Regions from separate parts of the Amycolatopsis thermoflava N1165 genome, predicted to be linked through region 1. Evidence: riboswitches for the same ligand, from Rfam matches in the RefSeq annotation. Region 1 holds a riboswitch; each other region holds the start of a gene.
The links. Region 1 has a riboswitch for thiamine pyrophosphate ahead of AMYTH_RS0134990 (thiamine ABC transporter substrate-binding protein). Riboswitches for the same ligand answer to the same signal wherever they lie in the genome.
Positions count from the first base shown of each region.

Region 2: it holds a riboswitch for thiamine pyrophosphate, as region 1 does, so the genes downstream of both, thiO (glycine oxidase ThiO) here and AMYTH_RS0134990 (thiamine ABC transporter substrate-binding protein) in region 1, are expected to answer to the same signal.
Region 3: it holds a riboswitch for thiamine pyrophosphate, as region 1 does, so the genes downstream of both, thiC (phosphomethylpyrimidine synthase ThiC) here and AMYTH_RS0134990 (thiamine ABC transporter substrate-binding protein) in region 1, are expected to answer to the same signal.

Region 1 covers NZ_KI421511.1:7,040,856-7,045,219, forward strand. The annotation lists gene AMYTH_RS51095 (hypothetical protein) at 1-38, opposite strand, end outside; gene AMYTH_RS51100 (hypothetical protein) at 49-522, shown strand; gene AMYTH_RS0134980 (hypothetical protein) at 794-982, opposite strand; gene AMYTH_RS0134985 (4a-hydroxytetrahydrobiopterin dehydratase) at 1,047-1,337, opposite strand; TPP riboswitch at 1,371-1,480, shown strand; gene AMYTH_RS0134990 (thiamine ABC transporter substrate-binding protein) at 1,503-2,543, shown strand; gene AMYTH_RS0134995 (ABC transporter permease) at 2,540-4,141, shown strand; gene AMYTH_RS0135000 (ABC transporter ATP-binding protein) at 4,144-4,364, shown strand, end outside.
Region 2 covers NZ_KI421511.1:6,596,843-6,601,206, reverse strand. The annotation lists gene AMYTH_RS0132825 (MarR family winged helix-turn-helix transcriptional regulator) at 1-42, opposite strand, end outside; gene thiG (thiazole synthase) at 128-889, opposite strand; gene thiS (sulfur carrier protein ThiS) at 894-1,094, opposite strand; gene thiO (glycine oxidase ThiO) at 1,094-2,200, opposite strand; TPP riboswitch at 2,195-2,303, opposite strand; gene thiE (thiamine phosphate synthase) at 2,335-2,991, shown strand; gene AMYTH_RS0132800 (hypothetical protein) at 3,347-4,246, opposite strand.
Region 3 covers NZ_KI421511.1:6,603,708-6,608,071, forward strand. The annotation lists gene thiC (phosphomethylpyrimidine synthase ThiC) at 1-1,370, opposite strand, end outside; TPP riboswitch at 1,363-1,489, opposite strand; gene AMYTH_RS0132845 (MFS transporter) at 1,597-2,790, shown strand; gene AMYTH_RS0132850 (TetR/AcrR family transcriptional regulator) at 2,733-3,293, opposite strand; gene AMYTH_RS0132855 (alpha/beta fold hydrolase) at 3,383-4,105, shown strand; gene AMYTH_RS0132860 (PDDEXK family nuclease) at 4,170-4,364, shown strand, end outside.

The DNA.
Region 1 (4,364 bases):
CCGAACTTCGCGGCGATGTGGTTGCCCACCTTCGCCACGTGGGGCAGCGTGCCCTCGAGCACCGACGAGCAGGCGTTCGCCGCCTTGGTCGTCGTCTTCGGGGTCGTCGTCGTGGACTTCGGCGTCGACTTCGAAGTGGTCGACGGCGGGGGCGCCACGGACGGCGTCGTCGTCGACGGCGGGGGAGGCGGCGGCGGGGTGGTCGTGCTGCTCGACGTGCTCGTCGGGGCCGAGGTCGTCGGCAGCGGTTTCATCTGCGCCGCCATGCTGGCCGTGTCCTGCCTGCTGAAGTTACCGGTCAGCCAGACCGCGAAGCCCAGCACGAACGCCGCGGCCAGGCCGATCGCCAGGGGGACTCTCAGCGATTTCGCTTTGGATCTATGTCGACCCACCATTCGGAAGATCACCATTTTCGGGGAGGGGACTTTTCGGCCGTTCGGGGGATGGCCGCCCGTGACATTACGAATAGGACACGGAAATGTCACCAACGAGTGGTCATGGACACAGATCAACAGCGCATGAAAAAGGCCCGCCGGGGCACCGGCGGGCCGCTGACCTGCTGGGACTCAGCCCAGCGCGGCGAGCACGAGAACGGCGAGCAGGGTGATGGCGGTGGCCAGGCCGGTGACCCAGGCGCGCTGGACGGGCGACAGGGCGGGCGTGCTGTTCATGGCGGCGAACCTCGGGGTGAGCAGGGACTTCCGCGCGTGACAGCGCCCGCGACGCCCCCGTCGTTACAACCCGGCGGCCGACGTGACCGAAATCACTCCTGCGGTCCCCGATGTCGCGCCGTCTACCAGAACACGGCACCCGCCGCGGCGATCATCAACCCGAACGCCAGCGTCCCGACCACCACCGCCCGCGTCTCGCCCGGCGGTTCGACGGCGGCGGACGTGACCGCCGAAGCGGTCCCGGCGAGCACTCCCAGCAACAAGGCGACGGCGGCTCCCACGGCGGCCAGTCGCGTGACAACCTTCCTCATGGTGCGTTCCCTCCACCAGGGGCAACGCACGGGACCGGCCGCGAAGTTGCCGGTCCGGCCTAGATCACAGCGCGTCGATCGTGCCGTCGATCTGTTCGGCGAGCGACACGTCCTTCGCGGTGATGCCGCCCGCCGAATGGGTGCTGCACCGGAACGTCACGGTGCGCCACCGGATGTCCATGTCCGGGTGGTGGTTCACGCCCTCGGCGATCTCGGCGACGCGGTTGACCACCGCGATGGCCTGCGGAAAGTCGGCGAGTTCGGCGGTGCGCTCCAGCGCGTCGCCCGCGCGCTGCCAGTACGGCAGCTTGTTGAGGGCCTCGGAGATCTCGGTTTCGCTCAGTAGTTCCGCCATGTGCTCCATGGTGGTACGGCGGCGGGTACGCTGCACGGTTGCCACGGGAGTCCGGGTCCACCGGGCTGAGAGGCGGGTTCGCCCGCGACCGTTCGCACCTGATCCGGATCATGCCGGCGCAGGGAGGGCCCCGACCTTTCTCGCCGGAACGAGCGAGGAGTGGTCATGAGATTCCGCACGGGCGTCCTGGTCGGCCTTGTCGCCGCCCTGACCGCGGGCTGCACGCTGGCCGGCAACGACGCGGACAACGGCCCGGCCACGGTCACGCTCGTCACCCACGACTCGTTCGCCGCTCCGCAGCAGGTCCTCGACGCCTTCCAGCAGCAGACCGGTATCACGATCAACGTCGTGAAGAAGGGTGACGCGGGCGCGCTCACCAACACCCTGGTCCTCACGAAGGCCAACCCGATCGGCGAGGCGGCCTTCGGCGTCGACTCGACCTTCGCGTCGCGCGCGCTCACCGAAGGCGTCTTCGCGCCCTACACCAGCCCCGAGGCCGACCGCGGCCCGCAGCGCTACGCCGTGGACTCCGAGCACCGCCTGTCGGCCGTCGATGTGGGCGACGTCTGCGTCAACGTCGACAGCACCTGGTTCGCCGAGCGCGGCATCCCGGAGCCCGCGACCTACGACGACCTGGTCAAGCCGGAGTACAAGGACCTGCTGGTCGTGGAGAACCCGGCCACCAGCTCGCCCGGCCTGGCGTTCCTGCTCGGCACCATCGCCCGCTACGGCGAGCAGAACTGGCAGGGCTACTGGACCCGGCTGAAGGACAACGGCATGCGTGCCGTCGCCGGCTGGGAGGAGGCCTACGGCCAGGACTTCTCCGGCTCCTCCGGCAAGGGGCCGCGGCCGATCGTGGTGTCCTACGCGTCCTCGCCCGCGGCGGAGATCGGCGAGGACGGCAAGCCGCGCACGAAGGCGCTGCTGGACACCTGCTTCCGTCAGGTCGAGTACGCCGGCGTGCTGGCCGGGTCGCCGAACGCGGACAAGGCCCAGAAGGTGATCGACTTCCTGCTGTCCCAGCAGTTCCAGGCGACGGTGGCGGAGAACATGTACGTCTACCCGGCGCGGGAGGGCGTGGCGTTGCCCGCCGCGTGGACGACGGCCGCCCCGCTGCCGCCGAACCCGGCGAGCCTGCCCGCCGAGACGGTGCAGGCCGGGCGTGAGCGGTGGATCGAGCAGTGGCGCTCCTTGCTCGGCCAGTGAGCCGTGCCGGGCTCGGGCTGGCGGCACTGGCTGTGCTGCCGCTCGGGTTCCTGGTCGTCTTCTTCGCCTGGCCGGTCGTCGCGATCCTGCGGCTGGGCTTCGCCGACGGCGGGGTGCTCGCCGCGCTGGCCGAGGGCGAGACGTGGCGGCTGGCGTGGTTCACGGTCGCGCAGGCCGCCGGTTCGACCCTGATCGCGGTGGTCGCCGGGTTGCCGGTCGCGTTCCTGCTGGCGCGCGTGCGGCTGCCCGGGGTGGCGGTCGTCCGGACGCTGGTGCTCGTCCCGTTCGTGCTGCCCACCGTGGTGGTGGGCCTGGCGTTCCGGGCGCTGTGGCCGGACGGCGGCTGGCTGTCCATCGTGCTGGCCAACGCGTTCTTCAACGTCGCCGTTGTCGGCCGCACGGTCGCCGGGCTGTGGGCGTTGCTGGACTCGCGGGCCGAGGACGCCGCCCGCGCGCTGGGCGCGTCCCGCTGGCGCGCGTTCCGTTCGGTGACGCTGCCCGCGCTGATGCCGGCGATCACGTCCGCGGCTGCCGTCGTGTTCCTGTTCTGCGCCACCAGTTTCGGCGTGGTGCTGATCCTCGGCGGCGCGCGGTACCGGACGCTGGAGACCGAGATCTACCTGCGCACCGAGAACCTGCTCGACCTGACCGGAGCGGCGGCGCTGTCGCTGGTGCAGATCGCCGCCGTCCTGGGCGCGCTGCTGCTCGGCGCGGCCGCCCGCCGCCGCCGGGAGAGCGCGCTGCGGCTGCGGTCGCGGCGGGAGACCGCGCGCCGCCCGGTCGGCGGGGAGTGGGCCGTGGTCGGCGCGGCGGTCGTCGTGCTCGGCCTGCTGCTGACCCCGATCGTCGCGTTGCTGCTGCGCTCGGTGTCCACCGTGGACGGCTGGAGCCTGGCCGGCTACCGGGCGCTGTCCAGCACCGGAAACGACGGCACGCTCCAGGTCTCCGGCTGGGACGCGGCGCTGAACTCGCTGCGCACAGCCACCGACGCGACGGTGCTGGCGATGGTCATCGGGGTGTCGGCGTCGGTCCTGCTGGTTGCGCTGCGCCGGTCGCCGGGACGGCTCGCGCGCGGGGTCGGCGAGTCGATGGACGCCGCGCTGATGCTGCCGCTCGGCGTGTCCGCGGTGACCGTCGGGTTCGGCTACCTCATCACGCTCGACGCGCTGCCCGGCGACCTGCGCCGGTCGCCGCTGCTGGTGCCGCTCGCGCAGGCGCTGGTGGTGATCCCGCTGGTGATCCGCACGGTGCTGCCCGTGGTGCGGTCGATCGACGACCGCCTGCGCCAGGCCGCGGCCACCCTCGGCGCGAGCCCGGCGCGGGTGTGGCGCGAGATCGACGTGCCGCTGGCCTCCCGCGCCGTCGTCGCCGCGGCCGGGTTCGGCTACGTCGTCGCGCTCGGCGAGTTCGGCGCGACGAGTTTCCTGGCGCGCCCGCAGACGCCGACGCTGCCGGTCGCGATCGCGGCGCTGATCGCGCGGCCCGGCCAGCTCAACAACCAGATGGCGTACGCGGCGTGCGCGCTGCTCATGCTGGTCACCGCGGCCGCGGTGATCGTGATCGACCGGCTCGCGTCCGGCCGGGTGGGGGAGTTCTAGCCATGGCGTTGACCGTGTCCGGCCTGACCGTGCGGTACGGCTCGTTCATCGCCGTCTCCGGCGTGGACCTGGAGATCGCCGACGGCGAGGTGCTCGCGCTGCTCGGCCCGTCCGGCTCCGGGAAGTCGACGCTGCTGCGCGCCATCACCGGTCTGGAGCCGATCACCGCGGGCAGCGTGCGCTGGGACGGCGCCGACCTGGCGCGCGTGCCGGTGCACAAGCG
Region 2 (4,364 bases), 440 kb from region 1:
GAGGAACAACCGCCCAGCGACATCCTCGGTTGACTCAACCACTCTTGAGCTCCTTCGCCTCGCCGACCGCTCGGGTGCGGTAAACCATACGTGCTCGCCGCGGCAAACCGAGGTGAAGCCGGGTTTTTCAGCGCGGCGGGCTGGACGCGTGCGCCCAGAACCGCTGCGGGATCCGGCCCGCCTGCCGCGCCAGCCGCCCGGCGACCACCGCCGAGCGCATCGCGTACGCCATCCGTTCGGGGTCCTGTGCCCTGGTGACCGCCGTGGACAGCAGCACCGCGTCGCACCCCAGCTCCATCGCCAGCGCCGCGTCGGACGCCGTGCCGATACCCGCGTCGAGGATGATCGGCACGCCCGCGCGGGCCACGATCAGCTCGATGTTGTGCGGGTTGCGGATGCCCAGCCCGGTGCCGATCGGCGCGCCCAGCGGCATCACCGCGGCACAGCCGGCCTCCTCCAGCCGCAGCGCGAGCACCGGGTCGTCGTTGGTGTAGGCGAACACGGTGAAGCCGTCGGCGACGAGCTGCTCGGCCGCGTCGAGTGTTTCCACCGGGTCGGGCAGCAGCGTCCGGTCGTCGGCGTGCACCTCGAGCTTGATCAGGTCGGTCTCCAGCGCCTCGCGGGCCAGACGCGCGGTCAGCACGGCCTCCGCGGCGCTGCGGCAGCCCGCGGTGTTCGGCAGGAGCCGGATGCCGAGGCGGCGCAGCAGGTCCAGCACGCCGGAGCCGCCCTCGGCGTCCGCGCGGCGAAGCGCGACCGTCGTCAGCTCGGTGCCGGACGCGACGAGCGCCCGTTCCAGCACCGACAGGTTCGCCGCGCCGCCCGTTCCGATGATCAGCCGTGAGCCGAGCTTGTGCTCGCCGATCACGAGCTGGTCGCCGTCGAACATGACCTCACCCACCTTGCACCGCCGTCAGGATCTCCAGCCGCGCGCCCGCGGGGACGGCCCTGGCCGCCCACTCGCCGCGCCGCACGACCTCGCCGTTCATGGCGACCGCGACGCCGCGTTCCGGCGCGTCGACCGCCTTGAGCACGTCGGTCACCGTCGCGTCGTCGGGGACCTCCCGCCACTGCCCGTTGACCTGCACTTCCATCAGACCCCTCCTGTTCCGAGCCGGGCCGGGTCCGCCGCGAGCGCCTCCTCGGGCGGTTTCTCCCCGGCCAGCCAAGCCACGACGGCGTCGGCGGTGACCGGCGCCATGAGCAGACCGTTGCGGTGGTGGCCGGTGGCGGCGAGGACGCCGTCGCCGAGGTCACCGATGAACGGGAGCGTGTCGGTGCTGGCCGCGCGCAGCCCGGCGGCGGTCTCGACCAGCTCGTACTCGTCGATGCTGGGGAAGATCCGCTCGGCGCCTTCGAGCAGCTCGCGCACGCCGCGGGCGCTGACGGTGTCGTCGAAGCCGGCCTCGTACTGGGTCGCGCCGAGGACCAGCTCGCCGCCTTCTCGTGGCACGAGGTACACCGGTCGCCCCTCGACGACGGCGCGCACCGTGCGCGTGGGCGGCGGCAGGCTCGTGCGCCGCGCGCGCAGGCGGAGGATCTCGCCCTTGAGCGGGCGGACACCTCGCGCGAGCACCGGGTGCAGCCGGGCGCTGTGCGCCCCGGCGGCGATGACCACGACGTCGCACCGGACCTCGCAGTGGGCTGTGCGGACGTGGCCGGGTTCGACCGCCGTCGCCTCGTCGCCGGTGAACTCCGCGCCGTGCCGGAGCGCGGCGGCTTCGAGCGCGCGGAGCAGCTTGCGGTTGTCGACCGCCAGGTCGCCGGGCACAAGCAGGCCGCCGCGCACCGCGCCCAGCCCGGGTTCGAGCGAGCGCAGCCTGCGGCCGGTGACCTGTTCGACCTCGCGGCCGACCGACCGCAGGTAGGCGGCGACGATGTCCAGCTGGTCGGCGTCGGCCCGGTCCAGTGCCACGACGACCGTGCCGGCCTGGGAAAGCCCGGGGTCGCCGCCGTCCGCGGCAAGCGCTTGCGCGAACGCCGGCCAGCGCCTCAGGGACTCCTCGCCGAGCGCGAGGGACTCCTCCTCGCCGGGCCAGGCCTCGGTGACGGGGGCCAGCATGCCGCCGGCGACCCAGGACGCGCCGCGGCCGGGCGCGGGATCGACGACGGTGACGCGGTGCCCGGCCGCCGCGGCGCGCCAGGCCACGGACAGGCCGATGACCCCGCCGCCGACGACGGCCACGTGCTGGTTGCTCATGAGAATCACGCTCCCTGCGCCGGCATGATCCGGATCAGGTTCCACGGTCGGAGCGCTGGCAGCTCCCTCTCAGCCCGTGGCTCGGGCTCCCGTGCGGACACCCCTACCCTAACGTGCGAGATAGGGTTCAGGCCATGCCAGGGCTCAGTGGTGACGAGATCAGGAAACGCCTCGACGCGGCGCGGCTCTACCTGTGCACCGGGGACCGGCCGGACCTGGCCGAGTTCGCGGACGCCGCGCTGGCCGGTGGCGTGGACATCGTCCAGCTGCGGGACAAGCGGGACGGGGCACCGCTGGAGGCCCGTCAGGAGCTGGCCGCGCTGGAGATCCTGGCGGAGGCGTGCGCGCGGCACGGGGCGCTGCTGGCGGTGAACGACCGGGCGGACATCGCGGCGGCCGTCGACGCCGACGTGCTGCACCTCGGGCAGGACGACCTGCCGGTGCCGCTGGCGCGGCGGGTGATCGGCGACGAGCCGGTGATCGGCCGCTCGACGCACGACCGCCCACAGGCCGAGGCCGCGGCTGTGGAAGAAGGTGTGGACTACTTCTGCACCGGCCCCTGCTGGCCGACGCCGACGAAGCCCGGCCGCCCGGCGCCGGGCCTGGACCTGGTGCGCTCGACCGCGGCGCTCGGCACCGTGCGCCCGTGGTTCGCCATCGGAGGCATCGACGCGGACCGGCTGCCGGAGGTGCTGGCGGCGGGCGCGTCGCGGATCGTGGTGGTGCGGGCGATCACCGAGGCCGAGGACCCGGCTGCGGCTGCCCGGGCACTGCGGGCACAGCTCGACTGAGCCGGGCCTTCGTGGCCGCGCCGAGGCCGCCGTCCGGCATCAACGCGACCAGCTGCTCAAGGTGCTGGTGGCGGGTCCCACCGGGGGCGAGGATCCCGCCGCAGCCGCCCGCGCGGTGCGGGCCAGCTGGACCGACCCGGCCTTCGTGGCCGTGGCGGGCCGTAACGGCAAGTGGTGGGGTGGCCCGCGACAGTCAACCCAGCCCGGCAAATCGAGGCGGCCGGCTCTCCGGCTGGCAGACTGTCGAGCCGTTCGTGCAACATCGCCCGCGCCGTCGAGGCCGGCCCCCACTTGGCTGGCCTCAAGAATCAGGCCCTCCGCGAAAACTCGCGAAGGGCCTGTGGTCAGTTTCGGATCAAGGGCTGCTCGGCGCCGTCGTCGCTGTTTCGGATGCGGCGGACGGTGTCTCCTGGACGCTGGTGCTCGGCGTCGTCGTCACGGGGGACTCGGTCTGCTCGGCGCTGGACGACGTCGTCGGCGCGCTGCTCGTGCTCGCCGGCGCCCGCTCGTCCTCGCTCGTCGAGCTCTCGGTGACCGTCGTGACCTGCGTGGTCGTCGGCTCGGCGCCGCCGGAACCGCCGACCACCCGGCCCAGCGTCGTCCCGGTGCCGCCGGACACGGTGCTCCCGGTCGCCGCCTCGAAGCCGGTGATCGCCAGCATCCCGACCACGAACGCCGCCACGCTGGTCGCGACCGCGAGCGTCCACCGGCTCTTCCACCAGGGCTTCGCGGCGGCGGGCGGGGCGGCCTCCTCCTCGACCGGCTGGTCCACCGGCTTCGGGATGAACACCGTCTTCTCGCCGCCCCCGGATCCGCCCTGCCCGGCGACCGGCATCCGGCGCGTCGTGCCGGACAGCGGTGGCGTGATCGGGTGCACGACCCTCGTCGGCATCTCGGTCAGCTGCGTGGCCGGTCTTCGCTGCGCCGCCCCGTTCTGCTGGTGCCTGATCAGCGGGTGCGTCGACCGCGGCGCGACCGCCGGCGGCACGACCTTCGTCTGCTGCCGTGTCTCGGCCACCGCCAGCAGCTCGGCCGTCTTGCGCGCGGCCGCCCGCGTGCTGCGCAGCGACCGCAGGTAGATCTCGCCACCCACGGTCGTCACGATGCTCGCGACACCGGCGCCGATGACCGTGCCCGCCACCCCCAGCGTGGAGCCCAGGAAAGCAGCCGTCACCGCGGCCAGCGCCGACGCCACCACCTGCGCCGGAGACAGCCCGGACTTCTTCTCGGCGCTCTCTTCCTTCTCCTCGGTCATGATCGCGGTGTGTTCGCTCTCCCTCTCGTGTTAACCCCATCGTGTCCAACGTGTTTGTCGATTGAGATGCTCCCAGCGTTGCCGGATGGTGACGCAGGCCACTCTCAACGTCCACAGT
Region 3 (4,364 bases), 440 kb from region 1:
AACTCGAAACGCGCCTTGGACAGCTCGTCGTCCCAGTCCTGGGCGTACTGGTGGCCCTTGGCGAGGTCCGCGGCGTGCGCGGCGATCTTGTAGGCGATCACGCCGGCCTTCACGTCGTCCCGGTTGGGCAGGCCGAGGTGCTCCTTCGGCGTGACGTAGCACAGCATCGCCGTGCCGTACCAGCCGATCTGCGCCGCGCCGATGGCCGAGGTGATGTGGTCGTAGGCCGGCGCGATGTCCGTCGTGAGTGGACCGAGGGTGTAGAACGGAGCCTCGCCGCAGAGCCGTTCCTCCAGCTCCACGTTCTCCTTGATCTTGTGCATCGGCACGTGGCCGGGGCCCTCGATCATCACCTGGACGTCGTGGGCGCGCGCGATGTGCGTGAGCTCGCCGAGCGTCTCCAGCTCCGCGAACTGGGCGCGGTCGTTGGCGTCCGCGATCGAGCCGGGGCGCAGGCCGTCGCCGAGCGAGAACGTCACGTCGTAGGCGCGCAGGATCTCGCAGAGTTCCTCGAAGTGCGTGTAGAGGAACGACTCCTTGTGGTGCGCCAGGCACCACGCGGCCATGATCGAACCGCCGCGGGAGACGATGCCGGTGACCCGGTTCGCCGTCAGCGGGATGTAGCGCAGCAGCACGCCGGCGTGCACGGTCATGTAGTCCACGCCCTGCTCGCACTGCTCGATCACGGTGTCCCGGTAGACCTCCCAGGACAGCTTCGCCGGATCGCCGTCGACCTTCTCCAGCGCCTGGTAGATCGGCACGGTGCCGACCGGGACGGGCGAGTTCCGCATGATCCACTCGCGGGTTTCGTGGATGCGCTTGCCGGTGGACAGGTCCATGATCGTGTCGGCGCCCCAGCGGGTCGCCCACACCATCTTGTCGACCTCCTCCTCGACCGACGACCACACGGCCGAGTTGCCCATGTTCGCGTTGACCTTCACCAGGAAGTTCTTCCCGATGATCGCGGGCTCGCTCTCCGGGTGGTTGCGGTTGACGGGGATGACCGCGCGGCCCGCGGCCACCTCGTCGCGCACGAACTCGGGCGTGACCCGCTCGCGCGCGGCGATGAACTCCATCTCGCGGGTGATCACGCCGGCCTTCGCGAAGCCCAGCTGCGTGTTGTGCTCCCGGTTCGCGATCCACTCGGCGCGCAGCGGCGCAAGTCCACTGTGGACGTCGATCGCGACGTCGGGGTCGGTGTACGGGCCGGAGGTGTCGTAGACGTCGAAGTGGTCGCCGTTGCTGAGTTCGATGCGGCGGGCCGGGACCTTCAGCCCGTTTTCGGTGTGGTGGTAGACCTTCCGGGACCCGGTGATCGGCCCGGTGGTCACGGTCGGCGCGACGTTCTTGCCGTTTTCCAGCGTCGTCACTAGAAATACTCCCTACGCCGGCATTACCCGGTCAGGTTCAGCGGTCGGCGGCGCCGGGTCCCAACGGACACCAGCCGCCCTCTCAGCCCGCCAAGGCGCGAGCTCCCGCGTGTTCGGTTGTCCGTCCGACCATGCCACGTCCCGCGGCAGACCTCAAGAGCACGACGGTGAGACCGCTCACCCGCGCTGGAGATTCACACCGATGTCAGCCCCTAGGTTGACGATCATGCGAACCACGGCCGCGCTGATCGCGCTCGGCGCCTGTCTCTTCGTGGTCGTCACGGCGGAGACGCTCGTGATCGGACTGCTCCCCGCGTTGTCGGCCGACCTGCGGGTGCCGGTGCCCTCGGCAGGCCTGCTCGTGGCCGGGTACGCGCTGACGGTGACCATCGGCGGTCCGCTCGTGACGGCCGCGACCCTGCGGGTCCCGCGCAAGGCGGCGCTGCTGGGGCTGGTCGCGGTGTTCGCGGCGGGCAATGCGCTCGCGGCGAGTGCGACCGGGTTCGGCGTGCTGCTGGCCGCGCGGGTGGTCACCGCGCTGACGCACAGCACGTTCTTCGCGATCGCGCTCGTGCTGGCCGCGTCGATGGTCCACCCGTCGAAGCGCGGGTGGGCCATCGCCTTCGTGTCGACCGGACTGAACCTCGCGACCGTCCTCGGCGCGCCACTGGGCACCCTCGTGGGCGAGGCGTACGGGTGGCGGACGTCGTTCTGGCTGCTGGCGGTCGTGGCGCTGGCCGCGATGGCGGCGGTCGCGCTGCTGGTGCCGGCCACCCGGACCGCGGAGCCGCCGCGGCTGGGGCCGGAGCTGCGGGCGCTCGTGACACGGCCGGTGCTGGTGCTGCTGGCGGTGACGCTGGTGGCGGAGACCGGGTTCTTCGTGGCCTACACCTACCTGTCGCCGATCCTCGGCCGGGTCTTCCCGCCCGGCGGGGTGGTCGTGCTGCTCATGGTGTTCGGCGCGGGCGCGCTGTGCGGGAATCTGGCCGGTGGGCGGCTCGCGGACCGGTGGCCGTGGGCTTCGCTGCGGGTGCTCATCGCGGTGCTGGCGGCGGCGCTGGTCCTCTTCGCGGTGATCGCTTCGGTGCGAGCCGGGGCGGTGGTGGGCGTGTTCGCGCTGGGCGCGGTGGCGTTCGCGCTGGTCCCCGGGCTGCAGACGCGGGTGGTGGTGGCCGCCGCCGGAGCGCCGACACTCGCGGTCGCGGTCTACACGTCGATCTTCAACCTGGGCATCAGCGCGGGCGCGTGGCTGGGCGGGCGCGCGTTGTCGGCCGGCGTCGCGCTGGGCGCGCTGCCGTTGCTGGGCGCGGTCGGCGTGCTTGGCGGGCTGGCGGTGTCGGCCCTCCACCGCGGCGGAGGCCTTCAGTCCGGCCGGCGCAGCCCGGCGACGAGCAGGCCGACCAGGCGGCGTGCGTCGTAGGGGTGCTTGCTGTTCGCGCCCGCGCACAGGCCGCCGATGCCGCGCATCAGCTCGTAGGCGTCGAGGCCGCCGCGGATCTCGGCCGCCGCGGCTTCGAGTAGTCCCGTGCAGACCGGGACGAGCCGCTCCAGGAAGTAGGAGTGCAGGGGGTCGTAGCAGGGGTCGTCGGACTGCAGCACCGCGGGCAGGCCCTGCTTGGTGATCACGAAGTCGACGAACCGGTCGAGCCACTCCGCGAGGGCTGCGTACGGGGTCGCGCTCGCGGCGAGCAGCGCCGGACCGGCCTCGGCGAGCGCCTCCACCTGGTGCCGGTAGACGGCGATGATCAGGTCCGCCCGCGTGGGGAAGTGGCGGTAGATCGTGGCGGTCCCGACGCCCGCCTTGGCCGCGATGTCGCGGATCGGCGCCTCCACCCCGGACGCGACGAAGACCGCGGCCGCCGCGTCGAGCAGGGCTTTCTGGTTGCGCCGCGCGTCGGCCCGCTTGGGTGCGCTGTCGTCCACGGCCCCATTCTCCCACCCGGTGCTAGCTAAGCGGGACACTGTCCCGTATGTTAACCGGGACAGTGTCCCGTTTCTGATCGGAGCGAACGATGACGACCTACCTGCTGGTGCACGGCGCGTGGCACACCGGGGAGTGCTGGACGCGGGTGACGCCGTTGCTGGAGGCGGCCGGGCACCGCGTGCTCGCGCCGACGCTGACCGGCTACGGCGACACGGCGCACCTGGCCGGCCCCGAGGTCGGCCTCGACACGCACGTCGCGGACGTGACCGGGCTGATCCGCGAGGAGGACCTCACCGACGTGGTGCTCGTCGGGCACAGCTACGCCGGGCTGGTGATCTCGTCGGTGGCGAACGAGCTGCCGGACCGGATCGCGCGGCTGGTGTACCTGGACGCGATGGTCCCGGAGGACGGCGAATCCGCGGCGGACGTCCTGCCCGTCACCCAGGGGCTGATCGATCTGGCGCTGGCCTCCGAAAGTGGCTGGCGCGTTCCGCCGATGCCCGAGCTGCCCCCGCCGGCCGGCCTGTTCGGCGTCACCGATCCCGACGACGTCGCCTGGTTGCGCACGATGCTGTCCGACCAGCCGGTGCGCTGCCTGCAGCAACCGGTGCGACTGGACAACCCGGCGACGCGAGCGATCCCGCGGACGCACATCCACTGCACCGTCAAACCCGAGGGCTTCTCCCGCCGCCCCGTGCCCGCCGTGCAGCCCAACGGAACGCCCGCGGAGGTTTGGGAACTGCCCACGGGCCACGACTGCATGATCACGATGCCGGTGGAGCTGAGCGAGCTGCTGCTGAAGCTCGCCTGAGGGCCGCGGGCAGGCGTGCCGGACCGCGGTTGACCACGGGAAACGCCCTTCTAGGCTGCGGCGGATGGGCAACTGGGAAACTCGGCTTCGCGAGTGGCAGAACCTCGACGTGCCCGAGGGCTGGCGGGCGGAGATCACCCCGGCAGGGGTGACACTGACGCCGCCCGTCGACAACGGGCACAGCAGGATCGCCGCGTCGGTCCATCGCACCCTGGTGCGGTCGGTCCCGGAGGATCGGGCCATCCTGCAGAAGCTCGGC